One region of the Bradyrhizobium sp. USDA 372 genome, then DNA from elsewhere that is predicted to be linked to it. Evidence: riboswitches for the same ligand, from Rfam matches in the RefSeq annotation. Region 1 holds a riboswitch; each other region holds the start of a gene.

Evidence for each region. A riboswitch is a leader RNA that binds a small molecule or an ion and turns the genes downstream of it on or off. The one in region 1 is predicted to bind cobalamin.
Region 2: it holds a riboswitch for cobalamin, as region 1 does, so the genes downstream of both, AB7M16_RS24725 (ribonucleoside-diphosphate reductase subunit alpha) here and AB7M16_RS33380 (energy-coupling factor ABC transporter permease) in region 1, are expected to answer to the same signal.
Region 3: it holds a riboswitch for cobalamin, as region 1 does, so the genes downstream of both, metE (5-methyltetrahydropteroyltriglutamate--homocysteine S-methyltransferase) here and AB7M16_RS33380 (energy-coupling factor ABC transporter permease) in region 1, are expected to answer to the same signal.

The regions. Positions count from the first base shown of each region.
Region 1 covers NZ_JBRJHR010000001.1:7,168,331-7,171,601, forward strand. Annotated here, with positions in the region: gene AB7M16_RS33370 (cobyrinate a,c-diamide synthase) at 1-568, shown strand, start outside; gene cobA (uroporphyrinogen-III C-methyltransferase) at 565-1,296, shown strand; cobalamin riboswitch at 1,342-1,560, shown strand; gene AB7M16_RS33380 (energy-coupling factor ABC transporter permease) at 1,598-2,275, shown strand; gene cobF (precorrin-6A synthase (deacetylating)) at 2,315-3,064, shown strand; gene cobT (nicotinate-nucleotide--dimethylbenzimidazole phosphoribosyltransferase) at 3,075-3,271, shown strand, end outside.
Region 2 covers NZ_JBRJHR010000001.1:5,261,555-5,264,825, forward strand. Annotated here, with positions in the region: gene AB7M16_RS24715 (GNAT family N-acetyltransferase) at 40-390, shown strand; partial or broken gene AB7M16_RS24720 (transposase) at 647-979, shown strand; cobalamin riboswitch at 1,104-1,262, shown strand; gene AB7M16_RS24725 (ribonucleoside-diphosphate reductase subunit alpha) at 1,569-3,271, shown strand, end outside.
Region 3 covers NZ_JBRJHR010000001.1:5,494,981-5,498,251, forward strand. Annotated here, with positions in the region: gene AB7M16_RS25695 (nodulate formation efficiency C protein) at 1-385, opposite strand, end outside; cobalamin riboswitch at 1,338-1,540, shown strand; gene metE (5-methyltetrahydropteroyltriglutamate--homocysteine S-methyltransferase) at 1,642-3,271, shown strand, end outside.

The sequences.
Region 1 (3,271 bases):
GCTGGCCCGCGATGCGGCATTCTCCTTCGTCTATCCGCATATGCTGGAAGCTTGGCGCGCGGCGGGCGCGGAGATCGTGCCGTTCTCGCCGCTGGCCGACGAAGCGCCCGATGCGAGCGCCGACGTGTGCTGGCTGCCGGGCGGCTATCCCGAGCTGCATGCCGGAACGATCGCGGCCAATGCGCGCTTTCGCAGCTCCTTGCGCGCTTTCGCCGAGACACGGCCCGTGCATGGCGAATGTGGAGGCTATATGGTGCTGGGCGCAGGCCTCACCGACGCTGACGGTATCAGCCATGAGATGGCGGGACTGCTCGGCCTGGAGACCAGCTTTGCCAAGCGCCGCATGCATCTCGGCTATCGTCTTGCCGAACTCGCCGCGCCGATGCCGGGGCATCGGCCGGGCGCGCGCTTGCGCGGCCACGAATTCCACTATTCGACCATCCTCGCCCAACCCGATACGCCGCTGGCCGTCGTGCACGACGCCACCGGCGCGGTCATCGCCGAGACCGGCTCGCGCCGTGGCCATGCCACGGGCACGTTCTTCCATCTGATCGCGGAGGATCGGTGAGCGGTTTTGTCTCTTTCGTCTCCGCCGGCCCCGGCGACCCCGAGCTCCTCACGGTGAAGGGCGCCGCGCGGCTGCGCGAGGCCGATGTCGTGCTCTATGACGACCTTGCCTCCGGCGCGATCCTCGATCTCGCCCGGCCCGGTGCCAATCTCGTCGCGGTGGGGAAGCGGGCCGGGCGTCCTTCGACCAAGCAGCACCACGTCAACCGTCTCCTGGTGGACTACGCTGCAACCGGCGCGCGCGTGGTGCGCCTCAAGTCCGGCGATGCCGGCATTTTCGGCCGGCTCGAGGAGGAGCTGGAAACACTGCGCGAAGCCGGCATCGGCTACGAGATCGTTCCCGGCGTCACATCCGCCTGTGTCGCCGCCGCCGAGGCCGGCATTCCCTTGACCCGGCGGCATACCTCCCGCCGGGTGCAGTTCATCACCGGTGCTGATGTCACCGGCGAGTTGCCGCCCAATTTGAATTGGGCCGCGCTGGCCGATCCCGAGGCCACGACCGTGGTCTATATGGGCCGGCGCACCTTTCCGGCGCTTGCCGCAAAATTGATCGCGCACGGTCTCGCCCCCAGCACCCCGGCGCTGTTCGCCGAATCTCTCGGGCGTCCCGACGAACGGCTGGTCCGTACCACGATTGCCGAGCTTGCCGAGCAGCTTGGCCGCGGCGGCGCCGCTTCCACCGCCGCTGTGATCCTGTTCGGCGCGCTGGCGGGAGAATATCCGGCATGACGGTTCCGGCAGCGGTTCGCCCCTTGACGCCCGCAATGCGAAAGGGGCACACAAGAGCGGCATGGTGCTCGACGCGGCGCAAAGCGCCGGAGCATAATCGGGAATGGGGATGGGCGGACCCAGTTGCGGCGCCCAAAACCCCAGCCGCCCCCGCGACTGTAAGCGGTGAGGGGCTCCGAACCGCCACTGGACCGCAAGGTCCGGGAAGGCCGGAGAACCCAGTGAACCGCGAGCCAGGAGACCGGCCGTGCACGTGTTGAGGCCAAGGCCGTCGGGTGTGACGGCAGGAAGGAATTGAGCCATGCATATCGAACCCGGCGTCGTGACGGGCGCCAAGCTCGTGTTGAGTTACGCAACCGGCATCGCCGCAGGTGGCATTGCCTTGAAGCTTGCGGCCGAGACCGTGCGCGAGCAGGGCGTCGTGTCGTTCGCGGCGCGGACGCTCGCCACCACCGGCCTCGTCTTCACCTTCTTCGAGATCCTGCCGCACTTCCCGGTCGGCGTCTCCGAGGTGCACTTCATTCTCGGCTCGACACTGTTCCTGCTGTTCGGCGCGGCTCCCGCGGCGTTCGGCCTTGCGCTCGGCCTGCTGCTCCAGGGCGTTTTCTTCGAGCCGGCCGACCTGCCGCAATATGGCATGAATGTCACGACGCTGCTGGTGCCGCTGTTCGCGATCCAGGCAATCGCTGCCCGGATCATTTCGCGCAACAGCGCCTATGTTGATTTGAAGTATCGGCAGGCGCTGGCGCTTTCGACGACCTACCAGGCCGGCGTGATCGCCTGGGTGGCGTTCTGGGCGCTTTATGGTTCCGGTTTCGCCATGAGCAACCTCGCCAGCATCGCGACGTTCGCGGCGTCCTACGCACTGGTCATCGTGATCGAGCCGCTGGCCGATCTTGCCGTGCTGGCGCTGGCGAAGTCTCTGCGTGGTGTCACCGCGCCTGGCCTCGTCACGCCTCGCCTGCACAACGCGGCTTAAGAGACAAGGGGCGGCCGTCATGGTCGCCCCGTACGCCCGATGCTCACGCTCTCTCTGATAGGCATCGGTTGCGGCGATCCCGAGCAGCTCACGCGCGCCGCGATTGCCGCCATGAACGCGGCCGATCTCGTCCTGATCCCGCGCAAGGGGAGCGCAAAATCCGATCTCGCCGATCTCAGGCGGACGATCTGCACTGACGTGCTCACCAACAAAGCGACGCGCATCGCCGAATTCGACCTTCCCGTGCGCGACGCGACCGAGGCCGATTACCGCAAGGGCGTCGACGAATGGCACGATGCCGTTGCCGCCACGTGGTCCCGGACCATTGCAAGCCATCTCGGCCGTGCGGGCAAGGTCGCGCTGCTGATCTGGGGCGATCCGTCGCTCTACGATTCCTCGCTGCGCATTGCGCGGCGATTGAATCCGTTGCCGACAATCGAAGTCGTGCCCGGCATCACCTCGATCCAGGCGCTGTGTGCGGCGCATGCGCTGCCGCTCAACGATATCGGCGAGCCCTTTCTGGTCACGACGGGCCGGCGCTTGCGCGAGGGAGGCTGGCCGCAGGGCGTCGACACGGTGGTCGTGATGCTCGACGGCGGCACGGCGTTCCAGTCGCTCGATCCGGCTGGGCTTCACATCTGGTGGGGGGCCTATCTCGGCATGGCCGATCAGATCCTCATGTCCGGTGCGCTCACCGAAGTGGGTTCGCGCATTGCCGCCGCGAGGCAGGAAGCACGTGAGCGGCACGGCTGGATCATGGACAGCTACATTCTCAAACGCAGGCGTTGAGCGAGGCAGCATGCTTCCCGAATGGGTCACCCAGAACTGCCCCGAAATCTCCGCGGTCCATCGCGAGGCAGCCATTGCGCGGCAGGCGCAACTGACGAAGCCGACGGGCGCGCTCGGCCGGCTGGAGCAGCTCGCGATCGAGCTTGCGGGCCTGCAGGCCACCGAGCAGCCGCGCGCCGCGCGCGTCCCGATCATCATCTTCGCGGG
Region 2 (3,271 bases), 1.9 Mb from region 1:
CCGGAGATCACGGAGGATATGGCACACTTGCGGCGGAGAATGGCCGAACATCATCCCCACGAGCCACATTGGTATCTGCCACTCATTCCCGTCGGTCCGAACTGGGTCGGAAAAGGGCTTGGTACGTTGCTGACGAAATACGCCCTTCAACGATGCGATGAGGACGGCATTGCTGCCAACCTCGAAAGCTCGAACCCTGAAAACATTCCCTTTTACCAACGTCACGGCTTCAAGGTCGTTGGTGAGATACAACACGGTTCCTCGCCGCCGCTCACGCCAATGTTGCGAACGGCTTCATTCCGACACAGCAAAGCCACGCCGCCTTATCGGCTCCGTCACCCAGATTCAAGCATAGCTCCGCCTCATCCCGTTAGGATTGATTGGCAATAACCTGACATGACCGCGTTCGGTTGAGGACGGCTTATGTTCGAGGCCAGACAACTGAGCACGTGCGGCGGCTCGCCCGGCCTGCGAAGGGGTCAAATCCACTAAGCGTGGGACATTGCCACGGGCGGCTGCATCGATTGCGGTCGCGCTCCAGACAATTTTGATCTAAGGGCCACAGAAAGCGATGAATGGCGAGACGCGTATGGCAACCGAAACCCGATCCGGCCCAACTCAATTCGCGGACCGCGAACCGATCGATGCCAACATTCAGGATGTCCATGGTGCTGCTCCCCTGTTGCAGAATTTGCGAGGCCGCGGCTTGAGCACATCTTTGCCGATCGGATCTATCGCGGCAAACAGCTCGTCAAGCACTCTCCCACTGGGGGCCGTGGACGATCGAGATCGTCGAGCGACCGCCCCGCGTCCAAGGCTTCCACTCCCGCCCAGGCGCAGGGCCGTCGAGCGCACCTTTGCACGGCTCGGCAGATGTCCGCGCCTCTGCAAAGACTTCGAAGGTTCCGCCCCCGCCGAGCTCGCTTGGCTGCTCGTCGGCCATCTCAGGCTCCTAACTCGCCGATTGGCCAGTCCTTGAGACGCTATGCTTTTTGAGTGAGGCCCTTCAGGACAGGCGCTCGGCGAATTTCGAACCTCGACCTCGGGGCTGCACCAACTCGTTAACTTTACGGTTCCGTCTTGACGAGTCCCGTAGCTGCGCATATATGTGGTGCCGTCACGGTATTCTATACCCATATATTGTAGAATGGAAGCTAGAAGGGAACCCAATGCGTCGGCAGCGGCCATTGCGATAGCGCCGGGAAGGCCGACAGCCGCAGCGACCCGCTAGCCAGGAGATCTGCCGCGACAGAAACACATGTCCTCGGGCCGGGTGCCCCGGTGGATCGCTTGCTGCAGGGGACATTTGCCCGGTCTCCTCGCAAATCGTCCGCACGGTCCCGGCCCCAAATATCGCGGGGGTGCCGGTGTCGCCGTCTTACAACTTCGATCAGTATGGTCATCTCATTGAGCTGCCGAGTGTGCGGCAACCCCGGGCGCAGGCAAAGCCTACCAAGCCTGAGCCGTGTCTTGTGCGGCCCCCAGCATCGCCGGCTCCCCTGCCGAAGCCCCTGGCGCCATCGCCCACGCCGTCTGACATCACCCTCGATTGGTCGCGGGACGACCTGGTGACGTCGTTCGGTAAGTTGACGCTGACCGACCGTTATCTGCTTCCCGGCGAAGGCATCCAGGACATGTTCGCCCGAGTGTCTTGCGCCTTCGCGGACGATGTTGCGCATGCCCAACGTCTATATGATGCGATGTCTCGGCTGTGGTTCATGCCGGCCACACCGGTGCTCTCCAATGGCGGCACCACGCGCGGCCTTCCGATCTCGTGCTTCCTTAACTCAGTGCCGGACTCGCTCGAAGGCATCGTCGGCACCTGGAACGAGAACGTCTGGCTTGCTTCCAACGGCGGCGGCATCGGCACCTACTGGGGCAATGTTCGCTCGATCGGCGAGGAGGCGAGGGGCGGCGTGACCTCGGGCATCATCCCGTTCATCCACGTCATGGACGGCCTCACCCTGGCGATCAGCCAGGGCTCGTTGCGGCGCGGCTCGGCGGCGGTCTATCTCGATATCCACCATCCCGAGATCGAGGAGTTCCTCGAGATCCGCAAGGCGTCTGGCGACTTCAACCGCAAGAGCCTCAACCTGCATCACGGCATCAACGTCACCGACGAGTTCATGCGTGCCGTAGGTGCCGGCACCGCAGTCGCTCTGCGCAGCCCGAACACTAACAAGGTTGTCCGCGAGATCGATGCCCGCCAGCTGTGGCAACGCATCCTTGAGAACCGGCTGCAAACCGGCGAGCCTTATCTCTTGTTCATCGACACCGTGAACCGCGCGCTCCCCAAGCACCAGCGCGAGCTAGGCCTCAAGGTCTCGACCTCCAACCTGTGCAGCGAGATTACCCTGCCGACCGGCATCGATCATCGCGGCGAGGAGCGCACAGCGGTGTGCTGCCTGTCGTCGCTCAACCTCGAGACCTGGGACCAGTGGAATAAGGAGCCCGGCTTCATCGAGGACGTCATGTGCTTCCTAGACAACGTGCTCACCCATTTCATCACGGTGGCGCCGGACGGAATGAAGCGTGCCCGCTACGCCGCCCTGCGCGAGCGCTCCGTTGGCCTCGGCGTCATGGGCTTCCACTCGTTTCTCCAGGCCAAGGGCATTCCAATGGAGGGTGCCGTGGCCAAGTCATTCAATCTGAACATCTTCCGAAAACTTCGTCGCGATGCCGATGCGGCATCCGTGGCGCTCGCTCGCGAGCGTGGCCCGTGCCCGGATGCCCTGGAACGCGGCGTGATGGCGCGCTTCAGCCACAAGATCGCGATTGCGCCGACCGCCTCGATCAGCATCATCTGCGGCGGCACCAGCGCCTGCACCGAGCCGATTCCGGCCAACATCTACATCCACAAGACGCTATCCGGCGCCATCTCGGTGCGCAATCCGCACCTCGCCAAGGTGCTGGCCGCGAAAGGCGCCGACACCTCGGCGACCTGGCAGTCGATCATCGCGCACGAGGGGTCGGTCGCCCATCTCGACGTCCTGTCGGAGCACGAGAAAGCGATCTTTCGCACCGCCTTCGAGATCGACCAGCGCTGGATCGTCGAGCTTGCCGCCGACCGCGCCGCGTTGATTTGCCAGAGCCAGTCGATCAACCTCTATCTGCCGGCCGACGTCGATAAGTGGGACCTCCACATGCTGCACTGGACAGCGTGGAAGCGTGGGGTGAAGAGCCTCTACTACTGTCGATCAAAGTCGATCTCGCGCGCGGCGTTCGCCGGCAAGATTGCCGAGGATGCAACGCCGACGCAGCAGCGGGGGCG
Region 3 (3,271 bases), 1.7 Mb from region 1:
AGTTACTTGGATCATGCAGAAAGCTAAGGTTTGCGTCCCTTTCACCATCTGCGACTTCTTTGGCGATCAACGAGAGCGCTAGGGCACGCCAGCCCAATTCCATCGGCTTCGCATAGGTTGACGCAAGCTCAGTCGTACCGTCGAGCGCGACTTTCCAGGTGATCGCGTACTGTTCGTCTGATTTGTTGTCTCGGTGCCTGGTCCACGAAACGAAAACATGGTCGCTTTCGCCGAGTTCAGCGACCCCCCACATCTGAGGGACGAACTGTGCCACCTTCGAGACATTCGAGATGATTTGTTCTATCGTCTCACCATCTTGCGCTCGCCAAGTTGACTTAAGTCTTTCGACAAGGGGGTTGTCGCTGGCGCGAATAGTGTTGCTCATGGCAGCCGGCCAGCCTAGGCAGATTAAAAGTCCGCCCAGGCGAAGCCATAGCGCGGGTCTTCCCGACATTCTCTTCATAATCCTCCGCCTATCGCGTTTCATCCATACATCTTTCAAAGCGGTAACCTTGAACCTGCTATGAGCGAGCGCAAGAAGTTTACGGAGACGCGACGGGGCACCCGCGGCTGTCCCACGCGGGCAGGCGCTCCCCTCTATGTCACGCGCCCCTAACTTCCCTAGCCAGCGACAGCGTCAATTGGCTGAGCTGGACAACCCCAAGCAGAAGAGACTGGGCATGTCGAGGGGCTTGCATTCTTCGTGCCAGGCAGCAGGCAGAGATTTGCATGGGTTTTATGTCCCTCTTGTCCACTTTCCGACCTGCGCACGGTTCGATGTTTCCATTCAGTGTATCGGCCGTAGCTCGATGCCAAGTGCCTGATGAGAATCGGGAGTGCGTTTGCCGTCATTGAACCGTGTGGTTCGCTATAGTTGCCCGTCGGCGTTCGGCCTACATGATGGCTGGCGATACGAAGCCGACTTAATCGACGAACTTTGAAGTCTGGCTGGCACGAAAATCAACCTGCTCGCCGCGTATGTGGCTAGATTGCGCCGCCTGCCTTGACGTGTTCAATGGGGATCCTCTAGTCGAGAAAATAGCTGGCCAGCGGATGTGCTGGGCGAACCGCTGGAAGTCGGAAGCCGCATCGAATGCATTCTGCTCGAAACGGCGGTAATCGCCGCCGCGCGGGCTGGTTTTGTCCCTTTCATTGATGGGGCGGGCGGCGTCGCCTCAAGGCAGCTCCGAGTCTCACTCCCACATCTGAGACAAGGACATCTCTGATTGCGACAGCTCTGTTTAGAGAATCATAGAGATGCACGGTCATTCGCCTACTAGATGTCTCAGATTAGCGTGCCACAAAATCTGAGAGGTTGACGGAAGAGTCCTCCTGCCGATAATCGAACTCGTCGAGGTTCTCCGAATCCCGCTTGATCCGGAGCTAAGAGGGAAGCCGGTCCAAATGCCGGCGCTGCCCCCGCAACTGTGAGCTGCGAGCTACTGTCCAACGATGTCACTGAAGCCCGCACGGCTTCGGGAAGGCCGGACAGCAGCGACGACCAGCGAGCCAGGAGACCTGCCCCGACGATAGATTGGTCCACGGGCGGGGTGTCTCGGTGGTGCGCCAAGCAGCCGTCGCGCGCGCGACTTCCTCTGCCTGCGTCCGCCATGGCCTCTGTCCCCAACAGGGGTTTACACTATGTCTCTTCTCTCTCTTCCGGTTGCTACGCTCGGTACGCCACGCATCGGTCCAAGGCGTGAGCTCAAATTCGCTCTTGAAAGCTACTGGGCGGGAAAGATCAGCGAACAGCAATTGCTCGAGGACGCATCCGGTCTGCGCGCAGCGAACTGGGCCCGTCAGAAGTCTCTCGGCGTTACGATCATTCCGTCGAATGACTTCTCGCTGTATGATCAGGTGCTCGATACAAGTGTCATGGTTGGTGCTATCCCGGAGATCTACGCCTCGAAACGAGAATACGTTTCCCTCAAGACGTACTTCGCCATGGCTCGCGGATCACAATGCGACGACCAGGATGCGAGTTGCGGTCTGGGGCCGCGGAGGTCTGGCGCACCCGCGCAGGAAATGACTAAGTGGTTTGACACCAACTACCATTACATGGTTCCCGAGTTTTACAAGGGACAAGCGTTCAGACTTTGCTCTCGCAAACCCATTGAAGAGTATGAGGAAGCAAAGGCTCTTGGCTTTCAGACCCGCCCTGTCCTGATCGGGCCGATCACATTCCTAAAGCTCGGCAAGAGTGCCGATAGCGCGTTCCAGCCCCTCTCCCTACTCGATGATCTAATACCGGTCTATATCGAGGTTCTGCATGAATTGGCCGAACGAGGGGCAAGTTGGGTTCAATTTGACGAGCCCTGCCTGGCCCTTGATCTGGATGAGGCGGCGCGAAAATCATTGCTACATGCCTATAACCGGTTCGCAAAGGAGGGACCGGCTATCAAAATCATGGTTGCCAGCTATTTCGGCGAGCTAGGCCACAATCTGGATACCGCATTGAGCCTCCCGGTTTCCGGTCTGCACCTCGATCTGGTCCGAGCGCCAGAGTTGTTGGATCAGGTCATCGCTGTCGGCCGAAGTGACCTCGTCATGTCGCTCGGGGTCATCGACGGCCGGAATGTATGGCGGTCGAACTTGTCGTCGCTCCGTCAGCGGATGGAGCCCGCGATTGCGAAGCTCGGCAAGCACCGTGTACAGCTCGCCCCATCCTGCTCGCTGCTTCATGTGCCAGTGGACGTTGAACTCGAGACCGGGCTCACGTCCGACGTCAAGAGCTGGCTTGCTTTCTCGGTTCAGAAGATGCGTGAGCTTGCGATCCTGGCGCGAGCACTCGCTGGCGACCAGAATGTCGAGCTCGCTCTCGCCGATTCGGAATGCGCTGCGACTGCCCGGCGGACTTCGCCCAAGATCCATGATACCAATGTCGCTGTGAGGATGAGGGCGATCGACCAGACAATGCGCCGGCGCGCCAGCCCATTTGTCCGTCGTTCCGAGATCCAAAGGGAACGCTTTGGACTACCAACGTTTCCCACCACGACAATCGGATCGTTTCCGCAGACCACAGAAGTCCGAAATGCTCGTGCGGCGCATGCGCGAGGTGCGATGAGCGACGAACAATACGACGAGTTTATCAAGGAAGAGATAGCCCGCGCCGTACGTTGGCAGGAGGACATCGGTCTTGACGTCCTCGTGCACGGCGAATTTGAGCGCAATGACATGGTGCAGTACTTTGGCGAGCAACTCGCCGGCTTCCTATTTACCAGGAATGGATGGGTACAGTCTTATGGTTCGCGCTGCGTCAGGCCTCCGATCC